3 regions of the Cytobacillus sp. IB215316 genome follow, and region 1 is predicted to be linked to each of the others. Evidence: predicted binding sites of a transcription regulator. Region 1 holds the regulator's gene; each other region holds the start of a gene.
The links. Region 1 encodes LexA, which represses DNA repair genes until DNA is damaged. Its sites were predicted from a motif close to CGAACATATGTTCG; they were not measured.

Region 1 (10,289 bases):
ATTTTTGTAATAAGCTCTTTACTTTGTTAACTACATTTTCAACTGTAAAACCATACTCTGCCATTATTTTTTCTCCAGGTGCAGATGCGCCAAACTGATTGATCGCTAAAATTTCACCTTCATCGCCAGTATATCTTTCCCATCCTAATGAAGAAGCCATTTCAATTCCTAAACGTTTTTTAATGTTTTTAGGTAAAACAGCATCTTTATATTCTTGTGGTTGTTCTTCAAAACGATCCCAAGATGGCATACTAACAACTGATACATGAATGCCATCATTAGCTAATGACTTCTGCGCCTCAACAGCTAGACTAACCTCTGAGCCAGATGCTAAGAGCAATGCATCTACATTGTCATTATTTGTTGGAGACACAACATATGCTCCTCGTTTTACACCTTCATATGCATCACGCTTCGTGTTTGGTAAAGTCGGTAAGTTCTGACGTGTAAGCACAAGAGCGTGTGGCCTATCAGTAGCTTCAATTGACACCTGCCAAGCTGCAGCTGTCTCATTGGCATCACCCGGTCGAATGACTGATAGACCTGGCATTGCACGTAGTGCTGGTAGCTGTTCAACTGGCTCGTGAGTTGGTCCATCCTCACCAACAGCAATACTATCATGCGTAAATACATACGTTACTGGTAATTTCATTAAAGCTGCTAAGCGAATGGCAGGACGCAAGTAATCAGAAAATACAAAGAAAGTCCCACCAAATACTTTCACACCACCATGAAGTGTCATACCGTTTAGAGCAGCTCCCATGGCAAACTCACGTACACCAAACCATATATTTTTTTCTCCATATGAATTTGGCATAAAGTCATTTGACTCTTTAATCATTGTTTTATTAGATCCTGCTAGATCAGCAGATCCACCTATAAATTGTGGAACACTATTAGCAATAGCATTTAATACCTCACCAGAAGAGGATCTTGTCGCTAAGCTACTTCCTTCCTCATAAGTTGGTAACTCCTTTTCCCAACCATTTGGAAGTTTCCCTGTAATAGCTGCTTCTAGCTGTGCTGCTAACTCAGGGTATTGCTCCTTATACTGAGCAAACATTTGGTTCCATTCATCTTCTGTTTTACTACCAGCATCTTTCACAGTAGCAGAGAAATTGTCGTACACTTCAGACGGTACATGGAAATCTTCTTCAAATGTCCAGTTGTATGCCTCTTTCGTTAACTTTAACTCATCTGCACCTAGTGGAGATCCATGTACTGCCGACTTACCTGACTTATTAGGTGCTCCGTAGCCAATGACTGTTTTAATCTCAATCATCGTTGGATGGTCAGTATCTGCCTTCGCTTCTTCAATAGCCTGCGATAATTCTTGTATATCATTACCATCTTCAACACGAATATACTGCCAGCCGTATGATTGGTAACGGTTTTTGATACTTTCAGAGAATGACTTATCGAGGTCGCCGTCTAAAGATATATCGTTTGAATCATATAACACAACTAGACGTCCTAGCTTAAGGTGACCTGCTAGCGATGCCGCCTCAGCTGATACACCTTCCATTAAGTCACCGTCACCACAAATTGTATATGTGTAGTGGTCTACAACATTAAATGTATCTTTATTATATGTAGATGCCATATGTCTTTCAGCCATAGCCATACCAACAGCCATCGCGATACCTTGACCAAGTGGCCCTGTTGTTGCTTCAACTCCAGCAGTATGCCCATATTCTGGATGCCCTGGTGTTTTGCTTCCCCATTGACGGAAATTTTTAATATCATCCATCGTTACGTCATAACCACTTAAATGTAATAAGCTATATAATAGCATTGATCCGTGCCCAGCTGATAATACAAAGCGATCACGATTAAACCATTGAGGATTAGACGGGTTGTGGTTCATATATTTAGTCCACAACGTATATGCCATAGGAGCAGCTCCCATCGGCATGCCTGGATGTCCTGAGTTAGCTTTCTCAATTGCATCAATCGATAAAGTTCTGATTGCAGCAATAGATAAATCATCAATATTAAGTGACATAAAATACCACCCTTTCAATCATTATAGTACATATCATATATTCAAAATGAACAAATGTACATACATTGTGAAAAAAAGATACATTTTGTTCAAGAAAACATCTTTTCATAGTATGTACAAAAAACCATACATAAAATGATGTATCCTTAAACTTCCTTCATTCAGCTTATAATTTAGGAAGATTATAAAATAAAAATTTACGAATGGTAATAACTCTAGCCTTAATGAAAACGGCTATTCTTACTCTTTTTTAATTTTGTAGGCGTAACATCATTTCCTTCTTTATCTACTACTTTTACTGAATGTAAAGTATTTTCCATCGAATTACGAAACGATTGAATATATTCCTTGCGTAAATCCTGTTGTTCACGTTTTTCTTCATCCGTTAACCCAGATGATTTAGATTTTTTTGACAAATAGTTAATACGATTAATTTTTTCATTTGATAACACGTCAATGCTTCCTTTCTATTCAATAGGATATTATGTTCTGTACATATTACAAGAAGAGAGCTTCATTTTCAACGGTTTTGTTTTAGTACAAAAAACTAAAGACTTATACAATTAGCAATTGCTGGATTTTTTCTTCTCTGAAAACATTGTCAATCGGCTAATAATTACGTTTTAACCTTCCACTTTAGTTGAATACAATGATATTGCCAATAGTGTCATTTTAATAGCCTATTTTCATACAGACTGTTGCTTTTCAGACTAAGAATTAATCACGTATACATCTAGCTTTTGTCGTACCTTCTCTACTTATAATTTTGGGGACCCAATCAAAACTCCGTCTTACTGTCTATTCCTTTATTATAATAGCTACCAAGTTTCGAAAGGCTGTTTTCGCATTGATGATTGTTTTTATATTTAGACTCAACTGCAGATTGTGGCATCTATTCTTCTCTACAACGAGGACTAACATGTAAAGCCACTTTTCTTGGTACTAATGTAATAATAATAGTAACAAAGCTTACGAAAAGTGCCTTTCAATAACAACGTAATAAAAGTATACAATTGTAACTTGTATACTACAGCATTCGTTCATTCTATTGTTAGCCATCTACTCTAAATTATTATGCATATATTCTTTATAACGTCGATGTACCGTTGCTTTTGACACATCAAATCCAAGACCACGTAATGTTGCCGCTATATCTGAAAACGTGAGATTATTTTGTCGTAACCTTATAATTTCCTCAATAGGTATTTCCTTTCTTTCTCTACCTGAGCTTACATGGATGTTTTTTAAATTCCTCTCAGGTCTATACCCTTCTTCGATAGCTCGTTTCATTCCCCGTTTAATTTTTAAATTATGTATTTTCCGTTGATATTCCTCAACAATGCTAACAATTTCCAACATCATGGAATCAGCTTCAGACAATTGTAACTCTCCATGATGATGAACTGTGTATATTTTAACTCTTTCCTTTAAAATAAAATGCAGCAAAGCTATTCTTGCATTACCCCTACCTAGCCTCGTCTCATCTTGTATTAAAAGGGCATCGATATGCTGTTCTTTAATTTCATTCAATAGCTCATAAATGCCATCTCTATCCATGTCATATCCGCTTGCCCTTTCTACAACCACTTTCTTCACATCAAAATGGTAACTGTTTGCAAGCTGGAGTAATTCTGCCTTTTGTCGTGTTAATGATGTCTCCTGTGTTTGTTTATTTGTACTAACACGACAATATATTATTGCTTTTTCCATTTCTACCTCCGATTAATTGTTAACTGCATATGTATCATATATTTTATTACCTTCTGATTTTAACACTGGAATATAAATTTCATCACCATAAAAAATTCTATCAGGAGCTATTTGATTTACATCCTCTACCCAACTGATAAAGTCATTGATTGATAAATCGTGACTGTTACTATACTCGGACGCAATATCCCAAAGTGTATCTCCATCTTCTACTTTAATAGTAATATAATCATTTTTCTCGATATCCTTATAAGAAGTAATTAGTGCAAAAGCAAAGCCGATAAAAACAGTAAAAAATAAGATATAGTAAATTTTAGATTGTTTCATAATAAGTCCCCCTGATTAACAGAATACATGTTCGTTTTTAGTTATTGTATACGAACAAATGTTTTATGTCAACATTTTTACGAACTTACGTTTGTTATACATAACAAGTCGTGCTATAATGAATGAAAGTAAAATCTTTCTAGTATATCCTTACATTATTAATAGATGATCTTAATTTTTTAATGTTATGAACGGGTATACATGCTAACAATAGAAAAGATTATTATAATGAGGTGCTAACGATGGCAAAATTATCGAAAAGGCAACAAGACATACTAGATTTCATAAAACAAGAAGTACAATCAAAGGGATATCCACCTTCTGTTAGAGAAATTGGAGAAGCGGTAGGGCTAGCTTCAAGCTCAACAGTTCATGGTCATTTATCTCGTTTAGAAAGTAAGGGACTAATCCGTAGAGACCCAACTAAACCTAGAGCAATTGAAATATTAGATTTAGATCCTGCTGATGTAATCCCAAAAAATAACGTCATGAATGTACCGATTATAGGAAAGGTAACAGCTGGTCAACCAATAACAGCAATTGAAAATGTTGAAGAATACTTCCCTCTTCCTGATAAACTTGTATCCCCTGACGAAAATGTATTTATGCTTGAAGTAATGGGAGATAGCATGATTGAGGCCGGTATATTAGATGGGGATCACGTCATTGTTCGGCAACAACAAACTGCTTCAAATGGAGATATCGTTGTTGCAATGACAGAGGATGACGAGGCAACAGTAAAAAGATTTTTTAAAGAAAAAGACTACATAAGACTTCAGCCAGAAAACTCAACTTTAGAACCTATTATTCTTCGTAATGTAGCTATATTAGGAAAAGTAATCGGGGTGTATCGTACCATCCATTAAACACTATTGTACATAACGAATGTATGATCTATTCTTTGACAAACAGTCTCTTTTAAAACGTTGTTCCAATCAGATAGATTAACATACAGGTTAGCAGTCCACAATGCTTTTTAATGTATTCATACGATCTCATATTATAATCCAATCCTTAGCTTAGAACCTCTGAGCTAAGGATTTTTTTGTCATATTGTAAGCTCCCTCCGAATTCATTTTGATTGGCTATTTTCACAATGGTTGCTGTTTTTACTTTTAAGATATACACACGTATATATCTAGCGTTCAAGACACCTTTTCTAAGCTCCTATAAAACTCATAATACTGTCCATTTTTAGTAAAAAAACAAAATTCAAGCAAAAAGTCTTTAGTTTAAATTTATCATTCAATGATTTTCTTAGTCACTTTTTCTCATATCCCCCACTATGTCACCAATTTTATGCTCGTTATCCCGAGATTAGACTTGACGGTCTAGACCATTCGGTCTAATATGTATAATAAGCAAGCAGCATTAACTATCAGGCTATTTCAGCATAGCGTGTTTTTTTTGCACTAATAAACACGAATACAGCTAGATTTTGTGCCATCTATTCTCATATAAAATGACGGTATTCTTTATCTTCAGGATAAAGAACTATAACAACAAAGTTTACGAACAGAGCTAACGATTAAGATTAAAAACTTGTAGGAGATGATGTAATTGACGCGAGGATTTAATAAAGAATTCGAACATTCAGATGCGTTAATGCAAGCAGCATTAAATGAATTTGTGGAAAAAGGCTATGACAAAGCCTCATTAAATCATATTTTGAAGACAGCGAATATGAGTAAGGGCTCATTTTACTACCATTTTAACAACAAGGAAGATCTTTACTTAAATCTCATAGACATGTTGATTCAAAAAAAGCAACTATTCCTTGCCAAGGTTATGAATCCAAGTGATTATTCCAAAGACATTTTTTCGATATTTAAAACACAAATCAGAATTGGAATGCAATTTGCCAATGAATATCCAGATATTAATCGTTTTGCAAACAGCTTTATTAAAGAAAAAGGAACTCCCATATACGAAAAGGCGTTGACAAGGCATAATTTTCAGGATAATGACCAAATGAACAAGCTCATTGAAGCATCCTATAACAAAGGTGAAATTAGGCAGACACTACCACTGGAATTCGTCCAATCACTAATTGGTTTCTTGTTCACTAATATTGTGGATGTAGCGGATATGTCAAAGCCTGATCACTATGAGTCAAGTCTAAACCACTTAATTGATTTCCTTAAAAATGGCCTGACAGATCAATAATGATCTTAACCATCACATATTGACATCAGCAAAGTAGGTGAAGATTTAAGTCTCTACCTGACTAACTGATAATTTGGAGTAAGGTATATGCTACATCTGTGCATCGTTGAAGTAATGGTTCCTTTCTGCATTCAATTATTTTTCAAAATAACGAGCTTAATTTGAAAAGGAGAGTTATTATATGGCCCAATTTGATTATCCTGTAGGATACCATGATTTTCATAAAACAAAAATTATAGACTATCAAATGAATCGGTGGTATTCAATGGGATACACACGAAAAGAAGACATGGTGGATGCAGCTACCAGAATAAAAAAGTTAGAAGATTGGAAGGAGGAAATGATAAAGCAGGCTGAAAAAGCTATTGATGAAAAACGCATAATGAATGGAACATTTTATTACAGGGCTGCAGAATTTTTTACTCATCCGAATGACCCAGATAAATTAAGGCTGTATGATACATTCATTGAAATGTTTTATAATGACCTGTTTGTTGAAAATGATATTGAACGTTATAACATACCCTACGAAAATGTATACTTACCTGCAATGAGACTGCCTTCTAACAATAAAAATGCCAGAGGAACAATTGTCATTCATGGTGGATTTGATTCATTTATGGAAGAGCTATACTCAATGGCAAGCTATTTTGCACATTTAAACTATGAGGTCATATTATTTGAAGGACCAGGGCAAGGTGGTGCCTTAAAAAAATCTGGCTTAGCACTTAGTTATGAATGGGAAAAACCAACAAAAGCCGTTCTAGATTACTTTAAGTTAAATGACGTAACCTTATTAGGTGTGTCCATGGGTGGCTGGCTTTGCTTCAGAGCAGCTGCGCATGAACAGCGAATTAAACGAGTGATTGCTCTTAGTATAGCCTACGACTACATGAAAATCCCCCCACCTATTATTGAGAAGTTTGCTTTATGGCTTTTCAAACATCCTAAATTAATGTATTGGATGGCTGATGTAAAAATGAAGATGATGCCGCAAGAAAAATGGGGAACCGATAATTTAATGTATATTACTAAAACTGATACTCCGTTAGATGGTGGCATGGCATTATTAGAATTCAATGCTGCACATTTAAAATCAGGACACGTTACACAAGATGTATTAATATTAACAGGGTCAGAAGATCATTTTATACCGCTAAAAATGCACGATATTCAAGTAAAAGCTTTAACGAATGCAAAGTCTATAACTGAAAGAATCTTCACTAGAGATGATCATGCTCATAATCACTGTCAGGTGGGAAATTTCGGCCTTGCTCTCAGAGTCATGGCAAATTGGTTAAATGAAAAAGAATAACAATTTTGTAGGGTTAGAAAAATAAAGATAAAGCTAACCTGCTGAAGAAAACCCATGAACTAATATAAATCAGTTAATGGGTTTTTAATTTAAGTTGTTTTTCGTATTAAGAAAGAACACGTTTCAACTAGAAATCGTAGCATTTTTTCTTCTGTACAACGATGAGTAACATATAAAACCACGTTTATGGGCCTTTAGTTTTATCTATTCTCCCCCTCCTCCTCCGCTGTCACCACTGCCCCCACTGTCGCCATGACCGTAATCAGATGAATATAAGCCTACACCATTTCCATCATTGTTACTACTAGTTGATGAACTTGTCTTATGAATACGATGTTTTGTTCTGTTAGCATTTCCAGTACTAATCGCAGTAATGGCAATAATAATAACTAACAAGATAAACCCAAATATTATAAATTTCATACAAACTCCCCCAAATTTAGTTATATATATAATATACGAATAAAAATAGTAGGAAGTTTCATGATTTTGGCAAAGAATGCGGATTGAAACAGCAATACATTAACATTTCTACCTAGTTCAGATTTTTCTATTGGCTGTTTTCACATTAATTGTAGATTTTCATAATAGGCTGGTTTTGTATAGAATGTAGTTTTTCGTACTAAAATATAACTCGTATAAAACTAATATTCGAGACAAGCTTCTTCTATAAAACGATGACAGTTGAGTAAAACAGTATCTTTATCATCTGTTTTAGGAACTATAGGAATAAAGTTTACAAAAAGTGCCTTATGATAAGCGCTAAACACGTTCGGCACCTTATCTTCTTTAAAGACTATAAAAATCATATCATACTCATCCAGTTGCTCAAATGTAGGTGAAAAAATGCAACAGAGTTTTCGAAGGCCCTTTCTTATCAACTACTTATAAAGCGTAACAATTCATTAAATGCATGCTTAGCAGATAATTCACAATAGTTCTCTGAGTTGTTATCGCTAAATCCATGATTTGTTCTATATTTTTTAATGGTGATTTTTTCTTTATCGTTTAGTTTAGTAATCAATTGATCGACATGAAATGATTTTTCATTCTCTGGGAAAATTAGTAGTGCGGGACAAGCTGGGATCATGTCAATAAAGTCCCTTATCCTTGAACCGTAATAACTAATAACTCCATCGCAATTCTGGTCTTCACTGCACAGCCATGCAACTGTCCCACCTACACTATAACCAAGAATAAAGATTTTACTGTATTCCTGCCTAGATTTTTTTAAAAGTGCCTTAACGTAGGTAGCTGCTCTAGCAAATCCGACTTTATTAACAAAATGGTGATAAGCCAATTTCTCCTCATCGTAATGAAATTGATTGTTTTCACTATACAAATTGGGACAAATCACATCAAAGCCTTTATTGAATAGTTCTTTACAAATATGTCTCATATGCTCATTTACGCCGTATATTTCATGAACAACGATCACTAATTTGTCTGATTTATTTTTGTAAGAAATCATTTACTTTACCCCTAATAATTATTGACCTAATTTCTTCAATGGCTTCATAGATTTTAATAATTGTGCTCATACATTGCACACTTAACCATAAATGCAGAGCGTATTCTTTTCTTTATAACTATGACAACCTTATAACCTACTTGTTAATGATGTCATTTGTTTGTTAACAATAGTTAAAAAATGTTCGTACAGAACCTTTTCTACAACATATAGACTCCTCAATTGTTCGGATTTTTAATTAGGAAAAATCTTTAATTGATTAATTATTGAGCGTATTTTCTATAATGGGTTCATTTTGTTTACCTTATTGTAACTTTGATAAAATTAAATAATAGTCTATTAATTTGTAAATTTTTCTAGTAGAATAATTAACAACTTTAATTAGGCTGGCTTTTTTACAAAAGCTTGAGTGTTCAATAGTTATTTAAAGATTAATTATAATTAACTATTCCATAAAGTAAGTGGAGGGATAATCATATGAGTAAAAAATGGCAATCAAAGCAGCAATTCATAGATCTTCTTTGCCAGCTTGTAAGTATTCCTAGTGTTACTGGTTCTCAAGCAGAAACATGGTTACCACAATTTGTAATATCCGAACTCGAGTCACTACCATATTTTCAAAATCACAAAGACCATATAACCCTACATGCAACAGACGATGGACGTTATTTTGCGACCGCTCTAGTTAAAAGGTCTGACAAATGTAAAAAAACCGTCATTCTCCTTAGCCATTTTGACGTCGTTGACGTTGCTGATTACGGCAACCTCCATCACCTTGCCTTTGATGCGAAAAAGTTAACAGCATATTTCTATAAACACAAATTTGAAATGCCAAAAGAAGTAAGCGATGATTTGGAAACTGGGGATTGGTTATTCGGAAGAGGTACGATGGATATGAAATGTGGCCTGGCTATGCACATGGCAATGATTGAGTTAGCATGTAACGGGGGTTTTGATGGAAATATTTTATTGCTAACAGTTCCTGATGAGGAAGTGAATTCTGTAGGTATGAGAGCTGCTATACCTACCCTTCTTGAATTAGCAGATACTCACAAATTAACATATACTGCTGTACTCAATTCGGAACCGATGTTTTCACGTTTTCCAGGCGATCAAACAAAATATCTTTATACCGGAACAATTGGCAAAGTTTTGCCCGGGTTTTTTTGTTATGGCAAAGAAACACATGTTGGTGAGCCATTTTCAGGACTAAATGCCAATTACATGGCTTCAATCATTAACGATGAATTAGAGTTAAATACAATTCTTTGTGAAAAAATAAATAATGAAGTAAC
Region 2 (10,289 bases), on a different contig from region 1:
AAATTAAGCAACAATTATCGTCGATCGTTCAGCATCGAGTGAGGTATCGTGAACGGAGAAAGAAAAACAATGCATTTCAATTATCTTTAGTAGGATATACGAATGCTGGAAAATCAACGCTTTTTAATCGTTTAACAGCAGCTGGTGCTTATGAAGAAAATGAGTTGTTTGCTACATTAGATCCTATGACGAGAAAGATGTCGATACCATCTGGGATGAATGTACTGCTCACGGATACCGTAGGATTTATACAAGATCTTCCTACCACATTAGTAGCTGCATTTAGATCTACATTAGAAGAGGTCAAAGATGCTGATGTACTTATACATGTAGTTGATTGTTCCAATCCAGATTATTTTAATCATGAACAAACTGTATATCAGTTAATAGAAGAGTTAGGTTTCGAAAATATTCCAGTCATAACCGTTTATAATAAGCGTGACAGTATTCATTCAGATTTTGTACCCTCATCAAATACAGAAGTTGTCACAATTAGTGCACATAACGACAATGATGTTATTAAACTGAAAGCTTGGCTCGAAAATCGGATAAAAGAGAATATGGTTAAATATCACGTGAAAATTCCAAGCCAAGACGGGAAATTACTGTCATCCATCAAAACGGATACGATTGTAACAGAGACAAAATATGATGAAAGAGAAGATGTTTATGAATGTACAGGATATGTATTATCTTCACATATCGCATTCGGTAAACTAAAGAAATATCAAGTTTAGAAAGGGAAGAAACATGTTTCATAACTTAAGTAACGGAGAGCAAATCTCCGACATAGTAAATATAGTAGAAGACAAAATACGTAATATCCATCATCAAATCGATCGGAATATAGAAGTGAATCAATATCGAGTACTTGAGAGTTTTCGTGGACATAAAATAAGTGATTCACATTTCACGCCTTCAACAGGTTATGGTTATGATGATGTTGGAAGAGATACGTTGGAGAAAGTATATGCACAAGTTTTTGGAGGCGAAGCTGGATTAGTTCGCCCACAAATCATATCAGGAACGCATGCCATTTCAATTGCATTATTTGGTGTGCTTAGGCCATTTGATGAGCTTTTGTATATAACTGGGAAGCCATATGATACTTTAGAGGAGATAGTAGGAATTAGAGGTTCAGGCGTAGGTTCTTTTAAAGAGTATCATATTGGGTATAACAGTATACCGTTAGCTACAGATGGCAAAATTGATTATAACAAAGTAAAAGAAGCGATAAATGAAAAAACTAAAATGATAGGTATTCAAAGATCTAAGGGATATGCAAATAGACCCTCGTTTTCGATAAGTGAGATTCAAGAAATGGTTCAATTTGTAAAATCGATTAATGAAGAAATCGTCGTTTTTGTTGATAATTGTTATGGTGAATTTGTAGAACCATTGGAGCCTTGTCATGTAGGTGCAGACTTAATTGCTGGATCGTTAATAAAAAATCCTGGTGGCGGTCTTGCTAAAACGGGTGGTTATATCGTAGGGAAGAAAACTCTTGTTGATGCATGCTCCTATCGAATGACTTCTCCTGGAATAGGTAGTGAAGCAGGAGCATCGTTACATAGTTTGCAAGAAATGTATCAGGGATTTTTTCTCGCTCCACACATTGTTGGTCAAGCTTTGAAAGGTGCTGTTTTTACATCAGCTTTCTTATCCGAAATCGGCATGAACACACATCCTAGCTGGAATAGTCATCGAACAGACCTTATTCAATCAGTCCAATTTGATAATAAAGAAATGATGATTGCATTTTGTCAGGCAATCCAATATTGTTCCCCAGTCAATTCTTATGTTACTCCATACCCTAGCTATATGCCTGGTTATGAAGATGATGTGATCATGGCGGCTGGTACCTTTATACAAGGGTCTAGTATAGAACTATCAGCGGATGGGCCTTTGAGGCCACCATACGTAGCATACGTACAAGGGGGGCTAACATATGCTCACGTCAAGATAGCGGTTTGTTCGGCAATCAATCATTTGATTGAAAAAAATCTCCTCAAAATAGGCTAAATAAGAACAGAATGAACGAAAAGAAAATTGATGTAATTTATTGTGTTAGATTTTATGACATAGTGTTGACAAAAAACATAACATGGAATATACTGAATATAGTAATAAATGATGGAGGTATCATTATGGCTGATGAAATCAGAAGGTCCATGCCACTTTTTCCTATCGGAATCGTGATGCAGTTAACCGAATTAACAGCTAGGCAAATTCGATATTACGAAGAGCATGGATTAGTATCTCCGGCAAGAACCGAAGGGAATCGACGATTATTTTCTTTTAATGATGTTGACAAGCTATTAGAAATTAAAAATCTAATAGATCAAGGTGTCAATATGGCAGGGATTAAGAAATTATTTGCAGGCAATCAAGATGCAAAACCTGTACAAGAAAATGAAGTAGTTAAAGCGAACAAACAAGAACTATCTGAAGATGAACTGCGCAAGCTACTAAAAGCTGAACTGATGAATGCTGGAAAATACAATCGTACAACTCTGAGACAAGGAGATATGTCCCGATTTTTCCATTAATTAAAATGTGCATGCAACCGTTAGAAATAAGTAAAATATAGGTGAAATATATTCTTGAATGGATGCACTTCACCAATTTTTATTTAAATAAATTTTTTAAAATCAAGGGAGGAGCTTTTTTTATGGCAAAGTACACACGAGAAGACATTGTTAAGATGACTGAGGAGGAAAACGTTAGATATATAAGACTACAATTTACTGATTTATTAGGAACGATCAAAAATGTTGAAATCCCTACTAGTCAGTTAGAAAAAGCACTTGATAATAAAATGATGTTTGATGGATCTTCAATCGAAGGCTTCGTACGTATAGAAGAATCCGATATGTATTTATATCCTGACTTAGATACTTGGGTTGTATTCCCTTGGACATCTGAAAAAGGTAAAGTTGCACGTCTAATTTGTGATATTTACAATCCTGATGGTACTCCTTTTGAAGGAGATCCACGTAATAACTTAAAGCGTGTACTTAAAGAAATGGAAGAGCTAGGATTTACTGACTTTAATTTAGGAGCGGAACCAGAGTTTTTCTTATTTAAAGTTGATGAAAAGGGCGAACCAACTCTTGAATTAAATGATAAAGGTGGATACTTTGACTTAGCACCGACTGATTTAGGTGAAAATTGCCGCCGTGACATCGTTTTAGAATTAGAAGAAATGGGCTTTGATATTGAAGCATCTCACCATGAAGTAGCGCCAGGGCAACATGAAATCGACTTTAAATATGCTGGTGCGTTAAAAGCAGCTGATGATATTCAAACGTTCAAGCTTGTTGTAAAAACGATCGCTAGAAAGCACGGTTTACACGCAACATTCATGCCAAAACCACTTTACGGCGTAAACGGATCTGGAATGCATGCAAACCTTTCATTATTTGCTAATGGTGAAAACTCATTCTTTGACCCTACTGGCGACTTAGAGCTTAGTGAAACAGCTCGTCAATTTATCGCTGGTGTTATAAAACATGCACCAAACTTTACAGCTGTTACAAATCCAACAATCAACTCATATAAACGTTTAGTACCTGGTTATGAAGCTCCTGTATATGTCGCTTGGTCAGCTCGTAACCGTAGCCCATTAATCCGTATTCCTGCATCTAGAGGTATGAGCACACGTGTTGAAGTGCGAAGCGTTGACCCAAGTGCAAACCCATACCTTGCAATGTCAGTATTACTTGCAGCTGGATTAGATGGTATCAAAAACAAGCTTACAGCTCCTGCACCAGTTGACAGAAACATCTATGTAATGAACAAAGCTGAGCGTTTAGAAGCTGGTATCGTAGACTTACCTGCAACACTAGAACATGCATTAGAAAACTTAAAGTCTGATGAAGTTATGACAGGTGCAATGGGTAAACATTTATTCGAGCACTTTGTAGAAGCTAAAGAAATAGAATGGGATATGTTCCGTACGCAAGTTCACCCTTGGGAACGTGACCAATACATGACTTTATATTAAGAAAATAAAAATGTTGATTTAACAACGTTTATAGCAGTTTATTAGGTGGGTCAAGTTGTGAGATTTAATTCTCTATTACAACTTGACCCATTTTTGACCACAAAAACTTCAAAAAAAATTTACAAAAACTTCAAAAAAATTTTACCCCAATTTGACAATTTCCATCGTATACAAATATTACATAAAGGGGGAGACATAAAATATAAACTCCATGAATTTTTGTTAAAGGAGGCAAGTGAAGAAGCTAAATATGCTTGTAATAGATTTTTTTCTATTATTTGACAGTGAAATTGAGAAGGAACAGTTTGAACATTTAAATGGTAGAGGAATTTAGGGTAAATAGCAGAGAAAACTAATCATCAAAATTTATAGCATGTCTAATAGAAAAGGAAATACAGTGTGAACTACACACTAAATGAGTTTCCGGCATAATCAACATTTTAGAAAATTGTCAACTGGAATGGCTTGTTAGGAAATTAAGATATTATTATAAATGATTAACTTAGATCATTTATAATAAAAGAAGTATTTTAAAAAAATAAAAGCCCAAATTTTATTGGGCTCATCTATTAATAGAGGTTGCTTCAATTTCATGTAACCATTTATCAATGGCTGCTTTAGGGAAGAAGAGCTCACCCTTAATTTTTAAATAAGGTATTACGCTTTTACCATTTGAATCTGGGAATAACTGAGTTACTTGTTCATTGCTTATACCCAAATATTCGGATAACTGTGTAGCAGTTAATAATTGACCTTGTGTTGCATCTATTGTGTATGATTTAGTGGCTTCAATTCCATCAGACAATTGTTCTGCAATTATTCGATTGCCTTCCTTTAACCCATTTGAAATAAACCAGCTACCTATTACAAGACAAATAGCTAAAGTAAATAGTGATCTTGCTATTAAATTTTCTTTCATAGATTTTCACCCCTAATTTAATATATGTTTATTATATGAAAATTTTCCAACAAAAGGGCGTGGAACTTAATTTTCGTTTTTTTGTTTTAGTAAATCATAATAAAATGACAATTTTAAGTCTAAGTTTCAGTAGTCTAAGAGTACTTAAATTGTCGATTGGATTATTCTTAATAGTGTATTGTGATCATACAAAGAGGAGGAATTTACATGCTTGTTCGAAGGGAGGCGGGAGTATGAAAATAAATTTTACAGGGATATCAATTATTATTCTAGCAATATCTATCTTAGTCAGTTCAGTATTTATCTCCAATTCTTTATCAGACATGGCAAAATCTAATTCAGTTAGTTCAGTCAATTCAGTAAGTGAAAACAGTAAGATAGAAATGAGATTATATAGTAAATCAGAAATAGCTGAGTATATGGGGATTACCATAAGTGAATTTGATGGAATAGATTTAAATCAAGTTCTTTCAGGCAGTGGGATTCCATTTATACGTACAGATGATGATAATTACTATACTATTCATGGGATTCAAGAGTGGTTGTCAAACAATAATACATATTCAATCTATGACAATAAGGATTTTATTAATAATTGAAAAAGATAAAGGAGCATGTGGGAGTCTTACATGCTCTTTTTATATGGGGGATTCAGGTAATTAAAATAATCATGAATAATAGTGAGAATAACATTATCAGCGCCCTCAAGAGTGATAATAGGGATATAGTTATTTGTGAATCCAATTAAATATCCATTTTATTATCAAACCAATTCTCAATAAAAAATAAAAACCTATCAAAATACGGGGACATTTTGTACTACGGTTTCGGTAGTGATAATGCTATAGGGGAAAAATCTAATACAGGACATACTGCTGTACTTTCAACAACTGATTATTATGTGATTGAAGCTTCTAAAACTGCAAACAGTGGTAATAAAGTACACCATTGGAATAGAAGTAACTTATGGGATGGTGCTAGCGGAATAAAACAATACAAAGTAACCACTAAGTTGGGGACTAACGCGACTACTTCTGAATTAGAAGCAGCTGTTGATTACGGATTAGAACATGTAGGAGATGATTATAGAATAAAAACAGATATTTGGTCAGAAGATGAGTAGTACTGCTCAAAGTTGACTAACGCTCAGTGGGATGAAGTTGGATATAATTTGCAATCTTCTAGAGCGTTTCATATTGATGGATTACTTGCAGTTATTCCTTCTGATATTGTAATAGATGCCAACACTCGTTTAGTAAAAGAGTGGGGTACTATAAGGAATTATTACAAGGGATGAGTGGGAGAAGAAAGTATCAAAAGGTGAAAAAACAACGGATGAAGCGGTGTTTTTAAACACTGTAAATGTTGTCCGTCCTTTAAAATACGCATACAAATAATAACAATTGCATAATATAAAATACAGCAAGATATTCACTCCATGAAAAAACAGCCCTGCAAAGCATGTGGGGCTGTTATATTATTTGTACATTAATAATATCCTCAAATTTAATCCTGTGTATTTCCTCGAATTTATCCTTTACTCTAATATGTTTATTGAGCTGATCTACATAATGAATATGTCCCATGCATGGTTTAAACGCACCGTTCTCAAAATACGTCACTGTTACTTCTTGTGTAAACTCCATAGCTTCTAGGATTGTACTGTTAATTTCCTCTATTTCATGCTCATCTAATACAGGCTTTTGCACCTTATAATAATTAGCCTTTGCTTCCTTCATCATCTTCATATGTTCCGGTTGTATAAATGCTGGCACCCATTTCATTATCCCTCTGTCCTTCAAACGTATCACTCCTTTACCAATAGTATATACGAAAATACGTTCGATTAATACATTAAAACAGAACATATGCACGTTCATAATTAGACATAAGGAGATGCTTGGAATGAGAGGCTTAAGTAACTAGGATAAATAATAATAATCTCAGCTCAGATGATTTTTCTCAAGGAGGAGACAATGGTGCAGTAGTATACAATCCTTACAATTTTTTAATACACCCTATACATTCTGGAGGTGAATTTCCATCCGGAGGAGGTGGAACATATGGACTTTACACTCAAATAATGAACGCTATGGAATTATATGATATCTTCCCCTATACTAATGATACAGTAATTCACTTGCCAGAATAAATGAACAATGAATAAGCAACAAGTAAAATGGAATTAGAGGGGTTCTATATGAATTTATTTAGATATGCAATTACTGCTGTAATTTTATCTCTTCTTGTATCATGTTCAACGACAAATCCAATATTCGAAGGTTACATTATTGAAAAAAGAGAAGGTAAAGTGTATGAAATCCTTGTAATTAGTAACATTACTAAAGATGATATTGATGATAAATCAAAGGAAGATCTAATATCAGAGGCACAAGAAAATCAATCAGCTTATTTTGCTATTGATAAAGATGAATATGATGAGCTAACTGTTGGTCAAAAGGTTAAGGTTTGGCATAAAAGAGTAGCTGCTGAAACAAAGCCCCCAAAAGTAGGAGCAACAAAAGTAGAAATATTAGAAGAATCGGAGAAGAGTGTGGATAATTAGTAATAAGGGAGAGGAATTTTACCGTAAGGATATTATTTTAATACATCGTATAAATTATAACTACATCATGATTAACAATCAAGAAGAAAGGAGAGAAACAACCTATCTTTCCTCTTTATATACATTAGTCAGCTTTACTTTCTTCTTTCCAAATATCTTCATATTCCATCTTAATATAGAATGATCTTTTATGAATACCTTGATAACTTTTTGACTGTCAACACTAGAAGCTTGTTCAATATCATCACCTGTGACTTGAACATTAATTGGTGTGTTTGCAGAATAGCCTTCATCTCCACTTGTATTAACTGATCCATGAGTTGTATCTATCTTAGTGCTGGTGTCATGGGCTGCGCCAGTACATTTACTACTTTCACCTTGAATTCTGTAAAGTCTTCGTCTGAAGAGAAGGAGAAGGATGCAACATTTTTCTTGCGATTGATTCTCCAGATTTTCAATCCACTTTGTCTTGGAGTTTTTTTTTCTCAATTGCTCCAAAATTGTTTTCCACTTCAGACACATCCCTTCAAAATAAAAAAGAGACAGTCATTTAGACTATCTCTAACATCATTTTAAATTTTAATACCTGCTTCAATATTCAATAACATCTCTCCATCTTAAATTTCATTATTGATCCATCTATTTACTTCACAAAAATATAGTACAGTGACTCCCCAGTATACAGGGTTATTTAATCCACTTGCTAAACTTTTACCAAGCCCCATCATGTAAAACTCAACTAAGTGTATACTACTGTATATGATAAAAATGATAGTCAGATATCTAGTTCGTTTGTCTTGTGCAATCATTGCAAAGATACCAATTACACTCCCGACAACTATTCCCAAGCTTAACACATTTAAATCATTTGTAATTAACCAAATGACTATTGATAACATCAAATAAAGTAAGAACCCTGATAAGAACATTAGTATATTTTTTCTGGTGGATGCTGATATTTTTAAATACTTATAAAAATAGCTCCATGTAAAAATTAAAAATATCAAGGATGATGATTTGATTAAACTCATAATAATTAGTAAAGTGCTCTCCGTTACATTTCTTAGTTCAATTTCTAGAATAGTAGGGTTGTTAGCAAAAAAATATATACCAATAATAAATGAGACTACAGTTATTAAATATGTTATACCGTAAAATAACTCAAATTTCTTAAAGTGTTTATTAATGGACTTTGAAGATCTTAGATAGCCATTAAATCCTATTATACTAGCTATAGAGAACAAAACTGCTTCAATAGTTAAATCGACTAATCCAACTCTATTTGTTGATATTAAAACCATGTAACCTACAATTGAAGTAATAAATGCTAACAGGATGTCTTTTTGATAGGAAAAAAAACTTTTACTCATTTTCACTACGCCTCACTCCCGTTAAAACATAAATTAGTGTGAAATATTGGATTTGAGTTTGTTCTATAGTGGTTATAAATATCAATTATATCCATTTCTAACACTATATTAATATTTCAACAAGAACTATTATTATCCTTTTTTTATAAGAATAGGTAGTACATTTTATGTTATTCCAGAAGTGAGGTAGGATACGATAAAAGGTATACATTATCGTGAATTTTGGAGTATTTTAACTGGCGCCGATAATCGAGGTTCGCCGTTTTCATCTACATAAGAAAAAACACCGCTAAAATAGCGGAGTTCGTTGGTCGTGCTTCGTAATTTATTTGTCATTCGCTTTCCACCACGCTTCTAAATCGACTTTGCCTTCGAACACACAACTACGTTCTCCATATTTATTAATGTGAAGTGGCACGTTGGTTTATTCACTTCACGTTGAATCGCCTTTAAGTTAGCAATAGCATCGAAAACGTCATCGTTTTATTTCACGATTAACTCGTCAACTTCGGGCTGTGATTGCGCCATGTTAGATCACCTCCTTTTTCGGAATATAAAAAAGCCAACCGCGTTGATTGCGATTAGCTCTAAAACACCAAAATATTTACTCATCCGTCTAATCAAAACGAATTAATTAGCCATACAATACCCCAAACAAACTATGAAATGAGGTAGAACAATGAGTGCTTATGCTTCAAAATCATCATGTTGCGGTAGTACTACAAAGGCACTTAACACCGTAGAAAAGACCGCTTGCTGCGATTGTCCGGTTCCTACTTGTGATTTTATGGGAACTTATCGTGTAGAAGATACCGACCCATTTCAAATTTACTGTGGAGCTTCTACTCCTACTGGGGTTTTATGTGGAACTATTACTTTAATATCTGGTGATGGCCTTGAAATAAATATAACAACAAATGGTTCGGTTATACCCAAAATTATTCGACCAACAATCAATTTACCTGATAATAGCAACTCTATAAGTTTTTCTTTTCCAAATGTAACCGATATTACAGCGAACTGTTTGGATGATGAGGATAGTTGTAGGATAGAATACTCATTTAGAACAATAGAGAGATGTATAAGTACATCCGTACCTAATCAATAATCCAATCGCCCTCAGACGCATTTATTTATGTTGAGGGCGATTGTTTTATTTCAATGAAAAATTAACCTATACACTCCAAATTACAACGAAATTTTCAAATCCTGCATCTTCATTTATAACTTGTTCTACAGCTTCTTTCAGATTAATTAGTGCAGACACTTGTTCCAATTGGTATGTTCCAGCAATAACTAATCCTACCCGTACCTTTTAAAGGCTTCTTTTTATTTTGTTTGTAAAAATAACCCATTACAGTAATTTTGCATTCAGTTCCTGTTATATAGGAATTTTTATAAAATATAGGATCTTCTCATTAAAATTAT
Region 3 (10,289 bases), on a different contig from region 1:
CATCATCCAGCGGATAGTGAATGGTGCAGACAAGCTAAAGAGGAAAATCGCACCGATGAGAATGATTAAAACAATGATTAGACTTGAAAATATTTCCCCTAGCTCTTTCACTATTTTTCTGCACCTTTCTTTATGGACCTTTTCGTAAACATTGTTGCTTATTTTCACTTGAATTTGTGAAACTGATGTATATATAGAATTTTATTGTCTTTTAGAGAAGAAAAGAAGCTATGAACTCTAGTTGTGTATGAGTTTACTTCTTAATAAGAAAAACAACAATCAATGAGAAAATAGCCTTAATTATTGGTATTTAATCACATTGTACAAATGTTTTAATTCATTTTATACAGGTGAATTTATCCCATATAGTAAGAAGAATTATGTATCATGAATAGGAATTGTTAATAATAGATTAATGAAAGTTAAAGTACTGTACATACTTAACAGTCGTTTTTATCATTTTGTTAGTTAGTATATAAACCATGAGTCATTATTATAGGAGGAATTAATGATGTTACATACTCTTACAAAAAATATATATTATATGGATTTTAATCAAGAAACAGATCAGCCGATTTTATTACTTGTCGTAGGTAAAGAAAAAAGCCTTGTAATAGATGCTGGAAATTCACCAAAACATGCCGAAAAATTTTTAGAGGAAGTCCGGCAATTAAATGTTCCCTATCCAAGCTATTTAGCTATTACACATTGGCATTGGGATCATGTTTTTGGAATTGAGACAATGAATCTCCCTACAATCTCACACGAAATGACGAAAGAAAAGCTTGAGGAAATGAGCCGATTTGAATGGGACGACAAATCAATTATAGAGCGTGTTCAAGCTGGGATAGAAAGTGAATTTTGTCAGGATTACCTATTAAGAGCGATGACAGAGGATGAAAGAAAACAATTAAAAATACAGCTTCCAGATATGACGTTTTCAGGTAAATTAACTATTAACCTAGGTGGAGTGACTTGTATATTGGAACATGTAGGTGGAGACCATGCACCCGATTCTATCGTGATCCACGTACCTGAAGAGAGAGTGCTTGTTATCTCGGACTGCTTATGGGTTGATATTTATGAACGATCATTTAAATATTCAAAAGAAAATATATATCCTCTAATAGACAAAATATTAAGCTATGATGTCGATTACTATGTTTCATCACATATAAATCCTGAAACGAAACAGCAATTGGCCGACTATTATCTAAATGTAGTAAAAGCGATAGGGGACCTAGTGGAAAGTAACGACACAGAACAACAGGCAATCCAAAAATTCGTAAACCACTACAACAGAAAACCAAATGAAGATGAACGATTCTTACTAAAAGCATTTATTAAAGGGGTCTGATCTCCGCTGCTGTAGCGTTAAATGAGTGGGAGGTCAAATCCCTTAATTTTATTTTGGTAGTATGAAAACTCAATTTATGTATGATATATACAGTTGTATCTAAGTCTCAATGATAAAAAAGTGAGCATGGTCTTTTTCGCATTAATTGTTGCTTTTCGTTCTTACCTATAAGTATGTCTACACCTAGCGTTCGTGGCACCTTTTCTATTGTACTACGATGACTAACATAAAAAATTACTATTTATAGTACTAATTTGATAACAATTAATAAAGTTTACAAAAAGAACCAATTAAAGTTAAAAAGAACCCCCCATCACTTATGCACTTTAAAAGTGATGGGGGGTAGACCTCTTATACTAGTCCTAGCCCTCTTACGATTTGTGCGATAATAAATGTTACACCTACTGCGATGAGTGTAGGAATTAAGAATGATAGAAATGTCCATTTTGCACTTTTAGTTTCTTTATATATATTTACTAATGTTGTTCCACAAGGATAATGGAGTAATGAGAAAAGCATGACATTAAGGGCTGTTAACCAAGTCCATCCATTATCGATGAAGATATTCTTTAAAGAATTTAAATTTTCTACCTCTAGCATGGCACCTGTAGATAAATACCCCATTAATAAAATTGGCAAGACAATTTCATTTGCTGGTAAGCCCAAAATAAATGCCATTAAGATAAATCCATCAAGCCCGAGCAGCTGTGCGAATGGGTCTAAGAAGTTGACAACATACATTAAGATACTCGTATCCCCAATATAAATGTTTGCGAAGACCCATGTGAGTACACCTGCTGGTGCTGCGATAATAATTGCTCGTTTTAACACAAATAAAGATTTATCAAGTGTAGCTCTTACAATTGTATTCCAAAATTGTGGCTTTCGATAAGGCGGTAGCTCTAAAGTATAGTGAGTTGGAACACCCTTTAACGCTGTTTTGGATAGTATCCACGATACTGATAACGTCACGACGATACCAAATAAGACGATACCCATAACAGTTGCTGCTGTAACAAGTGTGGCAGTACCTCCAGTGTAGCTTGCAGCCATAAACAATGATGCCATTAAAATAATTGTTGGCCAGCGTCCATTACAAGGTACAAAGTTATTTGTAAGAATGGCTAGCATTCTCTCCCGTGGAGATTCAATAATTCTAGTCGACATGATAGCAGCGGCGTTACATCCAAAGCCCATCGCCATCGTTAACGACTGTTTTCCATGTGCGCCTGCACGCTTGAATAACCGATCCATATTAAATGCTACACGAGGCAAATACCCATAGTTTTCTAGTAAAGCAAAGACAGGGAAGAAAATCGCCATTGGTGGTAGCATGACGCTTATGACCCAAGATGTTCCTCTATATAGTCCTAATACTAAGACCCCATGTAACCAATCTGGTGCATTTACCGCATTAAATGCAGCCGTAATGTAACCTTCGATGGTGCTAAAAAATGTGGCTAGCATAGAAGATGGTACGTTCGCGCCTGCGATTGTTAGATAAAATATGAGCCCTAAAATTGCTAGCATAATCGGGAAACCCCAAATAGGAGAAGTGAGAATTTTATCTATCTTTTCAGATCTTTGAAATCTATCTTGCTGATCGAACGTCAAAACATCTGATGTAATGGCATTTGATGTTTCATAAATTTTAGAAACAATTTGATCTCTCGTTCTATCGTCAGAAGAGCTTACTGATCCTTGAGCAAATAATTGATCAATGGCATCCTGGTTGAACTGAATTTGACTCTGCAAGGTGTTGAACCTCCTTTTTTCCTGATAAATGAAGCTTAAGTTCTTCTATCAAGCTCGTATCTCCATCTAAAATACGCAGTGCAATCCATCTCAAAGGTAAGTGAGTGCCAAGCACATTTTGAATTTTTGGAATGAGGTTATTAATCTCCTCCTCCAATTCATCGTTATATTGAATTTGGTATGGTTTAGTTTCTATTGCTCCAAGGCACATTTTATTCATTTGATCTAACAGAGTATTAATTCCTGTTTTGTTTCTGGCAGAGATTTTTACTACAGGAACGCCAAGAGTTTTAGCTAGTTTTTCTTCATTAATATGAATTCCTTTTCTCTTAGCTTCATCAATTAAATTGACACAGACAATTACTCGGTCTGTCATCTCCATAATTTGTAGCGCTAAATTTAAATTTCTTTTTAGCGCAGTTGCGTCTATAACAACGACTGTAACATCTGGCTTTTCAAATAATATATAATTCCTTGCTACTTCTTCGTCGGCTGAATTTGAGTATAATGAGTATGTTCCTGGTAAATCTATCACTTTAAATTGGTTTTCTTGATATTCAAAATCTCCTTCAGCTCGCAATACCGTTTTTCCTGGCCAGTTACCAGTATGTTGTCGTAAGCCAGTAAGAGTATTAAATAACGTGCTTTTTCCGGTATTGGGGTTCCCTGCGAGCGCAATCGTAAATGTACTCAACGTGATTCCCCTCCTATTTTTGTAGCATAAATTTTAGAGCTTTCTTCTTTTCTTAAAGCAATGACAGTGTCACTGACCGCAAATGCAATTGGATCACCCAAAGGGCTGCGCTGTAGGACTTTTACAGTCGCTCCAGGAACGAAGCCCAAGTCTAGTAATCTTCTTCTCATTGTTCCAGAGATATCTAACCGATCAATTTTCACTTCATCTCCAGAAGTAAAATGGTACAATTCATTTATTTTATTGGATTTATTCATAAATATTCCCCCTGGCCTAAATGTGTGGGTGGAACTTAATATGTTTCCCTCGACCAACTTTTAATTACATCATATGTAGTAAGTGCCTAATTGTCAACTTTATTTAATTAATTGTAAGAATTTTATTGACGATTATAAGAAAGCTATGATAATTTTGAAATAAATTATTGTCAATATGAACATATGTACATATAAATATTATAGAAAAGGTGTGATATTGAATGACTGACAAAAAAGATCACATTGATATAAAAACAGCTTATGAGGAATTAGATGAAGAAACGTTATTTATCGTTTCTCAAACGTTCAAAGCGTTATCTGATCCTACAAGAATTCGAATTCTACATTTGTTATCAGCTCAAGAATGCTCAGTAAATGAAATTGCTGATAAATTAGGCTTACTGCAATCAACTGTATCTCATCAGTTACGCTTCTTAAAAAATTTACGTTTAGTGAAATACAGAAGAGCAGGCACAACTTTATTCTATTCTCAAGACGATGAACATGTAATGGATATTCTTGAACAAACTATAAACCATGCTCTACATCATTAGAATAGTAAAAAGGAGCTAGACAATGAAAGAGTACAAAATTGAAGGTTTGAGCTGCGCGAATTGTGCAGCTGATATGGAAAAGCAGATTAAAGGGCTAGATCATGGTGAATCAGCTGCCTTATTATACAACTCATCTAAGTTAAAGGTTGATGAAAGCATCGACCTCAACAAAGTTAAAAAAATTCTTGCTAGTGATGGTGCAGCCCTTATAACGACTCAAGATCATGATCATTCACATGCCCATTCCCATAACACACATAAAATAAAGGTGTACTTAGGGATTTCTACGACATTATTTTTGTTAACGATTTTATTTGAATCATCAATACCAACGCTACTAGCTGTTTCGTTATATCTTGTGGCAATTGTCATCAGCGGGTATCAAACATTTATAAAAGGGGCTAAAAATTTGGCTCGTTTTAAATTCAATATTGATACGTTAATGACGATCGCTTTAATTGGAGCAATTTCAATCGGTGAATGGAAGGAAGCGACAATTGTTGCCATCTTGTTCGGTTTAAATGAATACCTTGAAGGTCTCGGTATGGAAAAGGCCAGAAAATCAATGGAGAAATTACTACAAGTTGCGCCAAAAGATGCAATATTAATTAAGAATGGTGTTGAACAAGTCGTTCCTATTTCAACTTTAACAGAAGGTGATATCGTTCTAGTGAAGTCTGGGGCAAAAATACCTTCTGATGGTGTAGTAATTGATGGGAAAAGCTCGGTAAATGAAGCAGCGATTACTGGTGAATCATTACCAGTAGAAAAAGAAGCAAGCACCAATGTGTTTGGTGGCAGCATTAATAATGAAGGTGTCCTTAAGGTGAAGATTTTAAAAGCATATGAGGATTCATCCTTGGCCAAAATCTTACACCTTGTGCAAGAAGCACAGGAAACGAAGACACCAACTGAGCAGTTTATTAACAAATTTGCTAAGTACTATACACCAATTATCATGATCATTTCTTTACTTGTTATGCTTGTACCCCCATTGTTATTCGGGGATGCTTGGGGACCATGGCTTTATCAAGGTTTAGCTGTATTAATCGTAGGCTGCCCTTGTGCATTAATATTATCTTCACCAATTGCGATAGTATCTGGGATTACACGCAATGCACGGAACGGTATTCTCGTAAAAGGTGGTGTTTTCCTAGAGCAGTTGGGGAAAATTGAATCCATCGCATTTGATAAAACAGGTACGTTAACAAAAGGACAACCTCACGTAGAAACAATTATCGAGTATGATAACAATTTGTTAAACATTGCGGGAGCTGTTGAAAGTAAATCTTCACATCCACTAGCAAAGGCGATCATGAAAAAGGTAGCAGAAAAAGATATAGCTTACGTTGAAGCAGATGACATAGAAACGGCCACTGGCCGCGGAGTCATTGCGAAAATTAGTGATAAAACTTATTTTGTCGGTAATGAAAAAAGCATGCCTCACATACACTTTGTTGAAAAAATACAGTTAGATATTGATCGCCTAAAGAGCGAAGGGCTCACACTAGTTATCGTCGCTGATCAACAGCATGTATTAGGAATCTTTGGTATATCTGATGAAATACGTGAGGAAAGTAAACATGTTATGAAAGAGCTTCACAAAAAGGGTATAAAACATACCATTATGCTTACAGGGGATCACGGAAAAACAGCTGAAAAGGTAGCAGGAATAGTAGGCGTAACAGATTATTATGCAAACCTTCTTCCAGAGGAAAAAGTCGATAAAATAAGAAATATACATGACCATGGAAAAGTAGCGATGATTGGTGATGGTATAAATGATGCACCTGCTCTAGCGGTCGCTGATCTTGGTATAGCGATGGGAAAGGGAACAGATAGTGCGATTGAAACGGCTGATATTGTTTTAATGCAAGACCATTTAGGTAAACTACCAAGCGCTGTATCCATTGCGAAAAAGGTGAATAGAACGATCAAACTCAATATCACTTTAGCACTAGGATTAAAAGTCATTGCGCTCTTATTAACAATACCTGGCTGGCTTACTTTATGGATTGCCATTCTAGCAGACATGGGCGCCACAATCCTCGTGACACTCATCAGCTTAACAATTATGCTAGAAAAATAAGGGGTCTGACACCTGCTGCGTTTATGAGTTGGAGCAGTTAGGGTCAGACCCTATAGCTTTGTATCCGCTTATTGATTTTGAATAAATTCAGTAATAAGTAAATTCTTTTCCGGTAATAAAAATAGCTCCTATTGTAGAGATGAGACCATAATTATCCCCAAAAACCTTTCAGAAATGTCTAGCTCAAAAAAGCTACTATTATACAATAAATACCATACTGTTGGATGAATAAATGAAGCTTTTTCTTAAGTGTAAATAACAATTTATTAATGTTTACTTTTCCCTGTGCGTACCAAGTTTTCTTTAAAACTCTACATAATGCCATTCTACGATAAATAACAGAAACCTCTAAAAAATATACGAGCTATACCACGAGTGCAAAACTGTTCATTTCATTTTCATCCATTTCAATTCTATATTAATAAAAAATGTTGTTTCGTACTAACATATAAACACGTATACATCTATCGTTGAAGTTATTAAAATTATTGGTCTCATAGGAATAATAGTAATAAAGTTTACGAAAAGTGCCCTGTTATTTTCTTTCTTTTATGTAATGGGGATTTGCTAAAAAAACGAATATAAGTTCGTATTTTTGTTTAATTAATGATAAAATATGGTACAATGATAATACAACTATTACGGGATTGGAGGCTTTCATCAAAAATGAATCAGTTCGAGTTAGTCTCAGCTTTTAAACCGTCTGGTGACCAGCCACAGGCAATTACTGAAATTGTAGACGGTATTAAACAAAAGAAAAAGCATCAAACATTATTAGGGGCAACTGGTACGGGAAAAACGTTTACGATCTCTAATGTAATTAAGGAAGTTAATAAACCTACTTTAATTATTGCTCATAATAAAACGCTTGCAGGACAGCTATATAGTGAGTTTAAAGAGTTTTTTCCTAATAATGCTGTAGAATATTTTGTTAGTTATTATGACTATTATCAACCTGAAGCGTATGTTCCACAAACGGATACTTTTATTGAAAAGGACGCCAGTATAAACGATGAAATTGATAAGCTGCGTCACTCAGCAACTTCTTCATTGCTAGAACGGAAAGACGTTATTATTATTGCGAGTGTATCTTGCATTTATGGTCTAGGTTCTCCAGAGGAATATAGCGAGCTGGTCGTATCATTACGTGTTGGAATGGAAATTGAGCGTGATCAAATGCTTAGAAAACTCGTCGATGTTCAATATGATAGAAATGATATTGACTTTAAGAGAGGAACGTTTCGCGTACGTGGAGACGTAGTTGAAATCTTTCCAGCATCACGAGACGAGCATTGTATGCGTATAGAGTTTTTTGGAGATGAAATTGATCGTATACGTGAAGTCGACGCTTTAACAGGGGAAATTATCGGTGAACGTGAACACGTGGCTATTTTTCCTGCATCACATTTCGTAACACGAGAAGAAAAAATGCAAATTGCCATGAAAAATATTGAACAAGAGCTTGAAGAGCGTTTGAAAGAGCTTCGTGACAATGACAAATTACTTGAAGCTCAAAGAATAGAGCAACGTACTAGATATGACCTGGAAATGATGAGGGAAATGGGTTTTTGTTCTGGTATTGAAAATTATTCGCGTCATTTAACACTCCGGGAAGCGGGATCTACACCATATACGTTGATCGATTATTTTCCTGATGATTTTCTAATTGTTATTGACGAATCACATGTGTCATTACCACAAATTCGAGGAATGTTTAACGGTGATAAAGCTCGAAAACAGATGCTCGTGGATCATGGTTTTAGGTTGCCATCAGCATTAGATAATCGCCCTTTACGTTTTGAAGAGTTTGAGGAGCATGTAAACCAAATAGTCTATGTATCGGCGACACCTGGTCCGTATGAGTTAGAGCATTCCCCTGAAATGGTTCAACAGATCATTCGTCCAACAGGGCTTTTAGATCCATTAATTGATGTGCGCCCCATTGAAGGACAAATCGATGACCTAATCGGGGAAATTCAAGTGCGTATAGCGCGGAAGGAACGCGTGCTAGTTACAACATTGACAAAGAAAATGTCAGAGGACTTAACAGATTACCTCAAAGAAATAGGTATAAAGGTTACATATCTCCACTCAGAGATTAAAACGCTCGAACGAATAGAGATTATACGTGATCTCCGACTAGGTAAATTTGATGTCCTCGTTGGTATCAATTTATTAAGGGAAGGTTTAGATATACCGGAAGTTTCTCTAGTTACTATTTTAGATGCCGATAAAGAAGGGTTCTTAAGATCGGAAAGGTCGCTAATCCAGACGATGGGAAGGGCTGCACGTAATGAAAATGGTAGAGTCATTATGTATGCTGATCATGTGACCAACTCAATGGATATTGCAATCAAAGAGACGAAGCGGCGCCGTGAAATACAAGAAGCTCATAATAAAAAGCATGGCATTACGCCAAAAACAATAAGAAAAGAAGTTCGAGATGTCATACAGGCAACTTATGCAGCGGAAAATCAAGAAACTTACGAAACAGACAAGCCAAAAGTAACAATGACCAAAAAAGAACGAGAAAAGCTAATTGCAGATATGGAAAAAGAAATGAAGGATGCTGCAAAAGCGCTCCACTTCGAACGTGCGGCTGAACTGCGTGACATATTGATCGAGTTAAAAGCGGAAGGATGAAAATAAGAGCATGGTAAAGGATAAAATCATTGTCAAAGGAGCTAGAGCTCATAATCTAAAAGACATCGACGTCACAATACCAAGAGACCAGCTTGTTGTCTTAACTGGTCTTTCTGGTTCAGGTAAATCTTCGTTAGCATTTGATACGATTTATGCGGAAGGCCAACGGCGCTATGTTGAATCATTATCAGCATATGCACGTCAATTCTTAGGACAAATGGACAAACCTGATGTCGATGCAATCGATGGGCTTTCTCCGGCCATATCGATAGACCAAAAAACAACAAGTCGTAACCCTCGTTCAACAGTCGGTACAGTTACTGAAATATATGATTATTTAAGGCTATTATATGCTCGTGTAGGTCGTCCGGTATGTCCTAATCATCATATAGAAATTACATCTCAAACGATAGAGCAGATGGTTGATCGCATTTTGCAATACCCTGAGAGAACGAAAATGCAAGTTCTTGCTCCAATCGTTTCTGGGCGTAAAGGGACACATGTGAAAACTTTTGAGGAAATTAAAAAGCAAGGTTATGTTCGTGTTCGTGTTGATGGGGAAATGACCGAGCTTACAGAAGATATAACATTAGAAAAAAACAAAAAGCACTCAATTGAAGTCGTCATCGATCGGATTGTCATCAAGGATGGCATTGCTTCAAGGCTATCAGATTCACTAGAAACGGCTTTGAAGTTAGGTGAAGGTAAAGTAATCATTGACGTAATAGGCGAAGAGGAGCTGTTATTTAGTGAGCTTCACGCATGCCCGCATTGTGGATTTTCAATAGGGGAATTGGAGCCGAGAATGTTTTCATTCAACAGTCCATTTGGAGCGTGTCCAAGTTGTGATGGACTAGGTACCAAGCTTGAAGTAGATCTTAATTTAGTCATTCCTAATTGGGATCTATCATTACTAGAACATGCTATTGCTCCGTGGGAA

Region 2: SLH48_RS15200 (YolD-like family protein) is a predicted target of LexA. The motif match lies at 6,757-6,770, and genes of this name have one in related genera.
Region 3: uvrB (excinuclease ABC subunit UvrB) is a predicted target of LexA. The motif match lies at 7,283-7,296, and genes of this name have one in related genera.

The regions. Positions count from the first base shown of each region.
Region 1 is NZ_JAXBMC010000002.1:166,591-176,879, forward strand. Features, by position in the region: gene tkt (transketolase) at 1-2,005, opposite strand, end outside; gene SLH48_RS05175 (DUF896 domain-containing protein) at 2,227-2,457, opposite strand; gene SLH48_RS05180 (recombinase family protein) at 3,065-3,715, opposite strand; gene SLH48_RS05185 (LysM peptidoglycan-binding domain-containing protein) at 3,728-4,042, opposite strand; gene lexA (transcriptional repressor LexA) at 4,285-4,908, shown strand; gene SLH48_RS05195 (TetR/AcrR family transcriptional regulator) at 5,603-6,208, shown strand; gene SLH48_RS05200 (alpha/beta fold hydrolase) at 6,390-7,523, shown strand; gene SLH48_RS05205 (hypothetical protein) at 7,728-7,946, opposite strand; gene SLH48_RS05210 (hypothetical protein) at 8,168-8,332, opposite strand; gene SLH48_RS05215 (dienelactone hydrolase family protein) at 8,401-8,994, opposite strand; gene SLH48_RS05220 (M20/M25/M40 family metallo-hydrolase) at 9,472-10,289, shown strand, end outside.
Region 2 is NZ_JAXBMC010000010.1:1,301-11,589, reverse strand. Features, by position in the region: gene hflX (GTPase HflX) at 1-737, shown strand, start outside; gene SLH48_RS15235 (methionine gamma-lyase family protein) at 751-2,022, shown strand; gene SLH48_RS15230 (MerR family transcriptional regulator) at 2,148-2,549, shown strand; gene glnA (type I glutamate--ammonia ligase) at 2,672-4,006, shown strand; gene SLH48_RS15220 (helix-turn-helix domain-containing protein) at 4,569-4,925, opposite strand; gene SLH48_RS15215 (hypothetical protein) at 5,159-5,524, shown strand; gene SLH48_RS15210 (hypothetical protein) at 5,740-6,048, shown strand; gene SLH48_RS15205 (hypothetical protein) at 6,061-6,222, shown strand; gene SLH48_RS15200 (YolD-like family protein) at 6,398-6,727, opposite strand; gene SLH48_RS15195 (DUF3221 domain-containing protein) at 7,126-7,491, shown strand; gene SLH48_RS15190 (hypothetical protein) at 7,594-7,989, opposite strand; gene SLH48_RS15185 (hypothetical protein) at 8,109-8,867, opposite strand; gene SLH48_RS15180 (hypothetical protein) at 9,541-9,969, shown strand.
Region 3 is NZ_JAXBMC010000003.1:40,341-50,629, forward strand. Features, by position in the region: gene SLH48_RS07285 (MBL fold metallo-hydrolase) at 509-1,357, shown strand; gene SLH48_RS07290 (nucleoside recognition domain-containing protein) at 1,709-3,079, opposite strand; gene SLH48_RS07295 (FeoB small GTPase domain-containing protein) at 3,075-3,812, opposite strand; gene SLH48_RS07300 (FeoA family protein) at 3,803-4,063, opposite strand; gene SLH48_RS07305 (metalloregulator ArsR/SmtB family transcription factor) at 4,285-4,617, shown strand; gene SLH48_RS07310 (heavy metal translocating P-type ATPase) at 4,640-6,706, shown strand; gene uvrB (excinuclease ABC subunit UvrB) at 7,373-9,349, shown strand; gene uvrA (excinuclease ABC subunit UvrA) at 9,360-10,289, shown strand, end outside.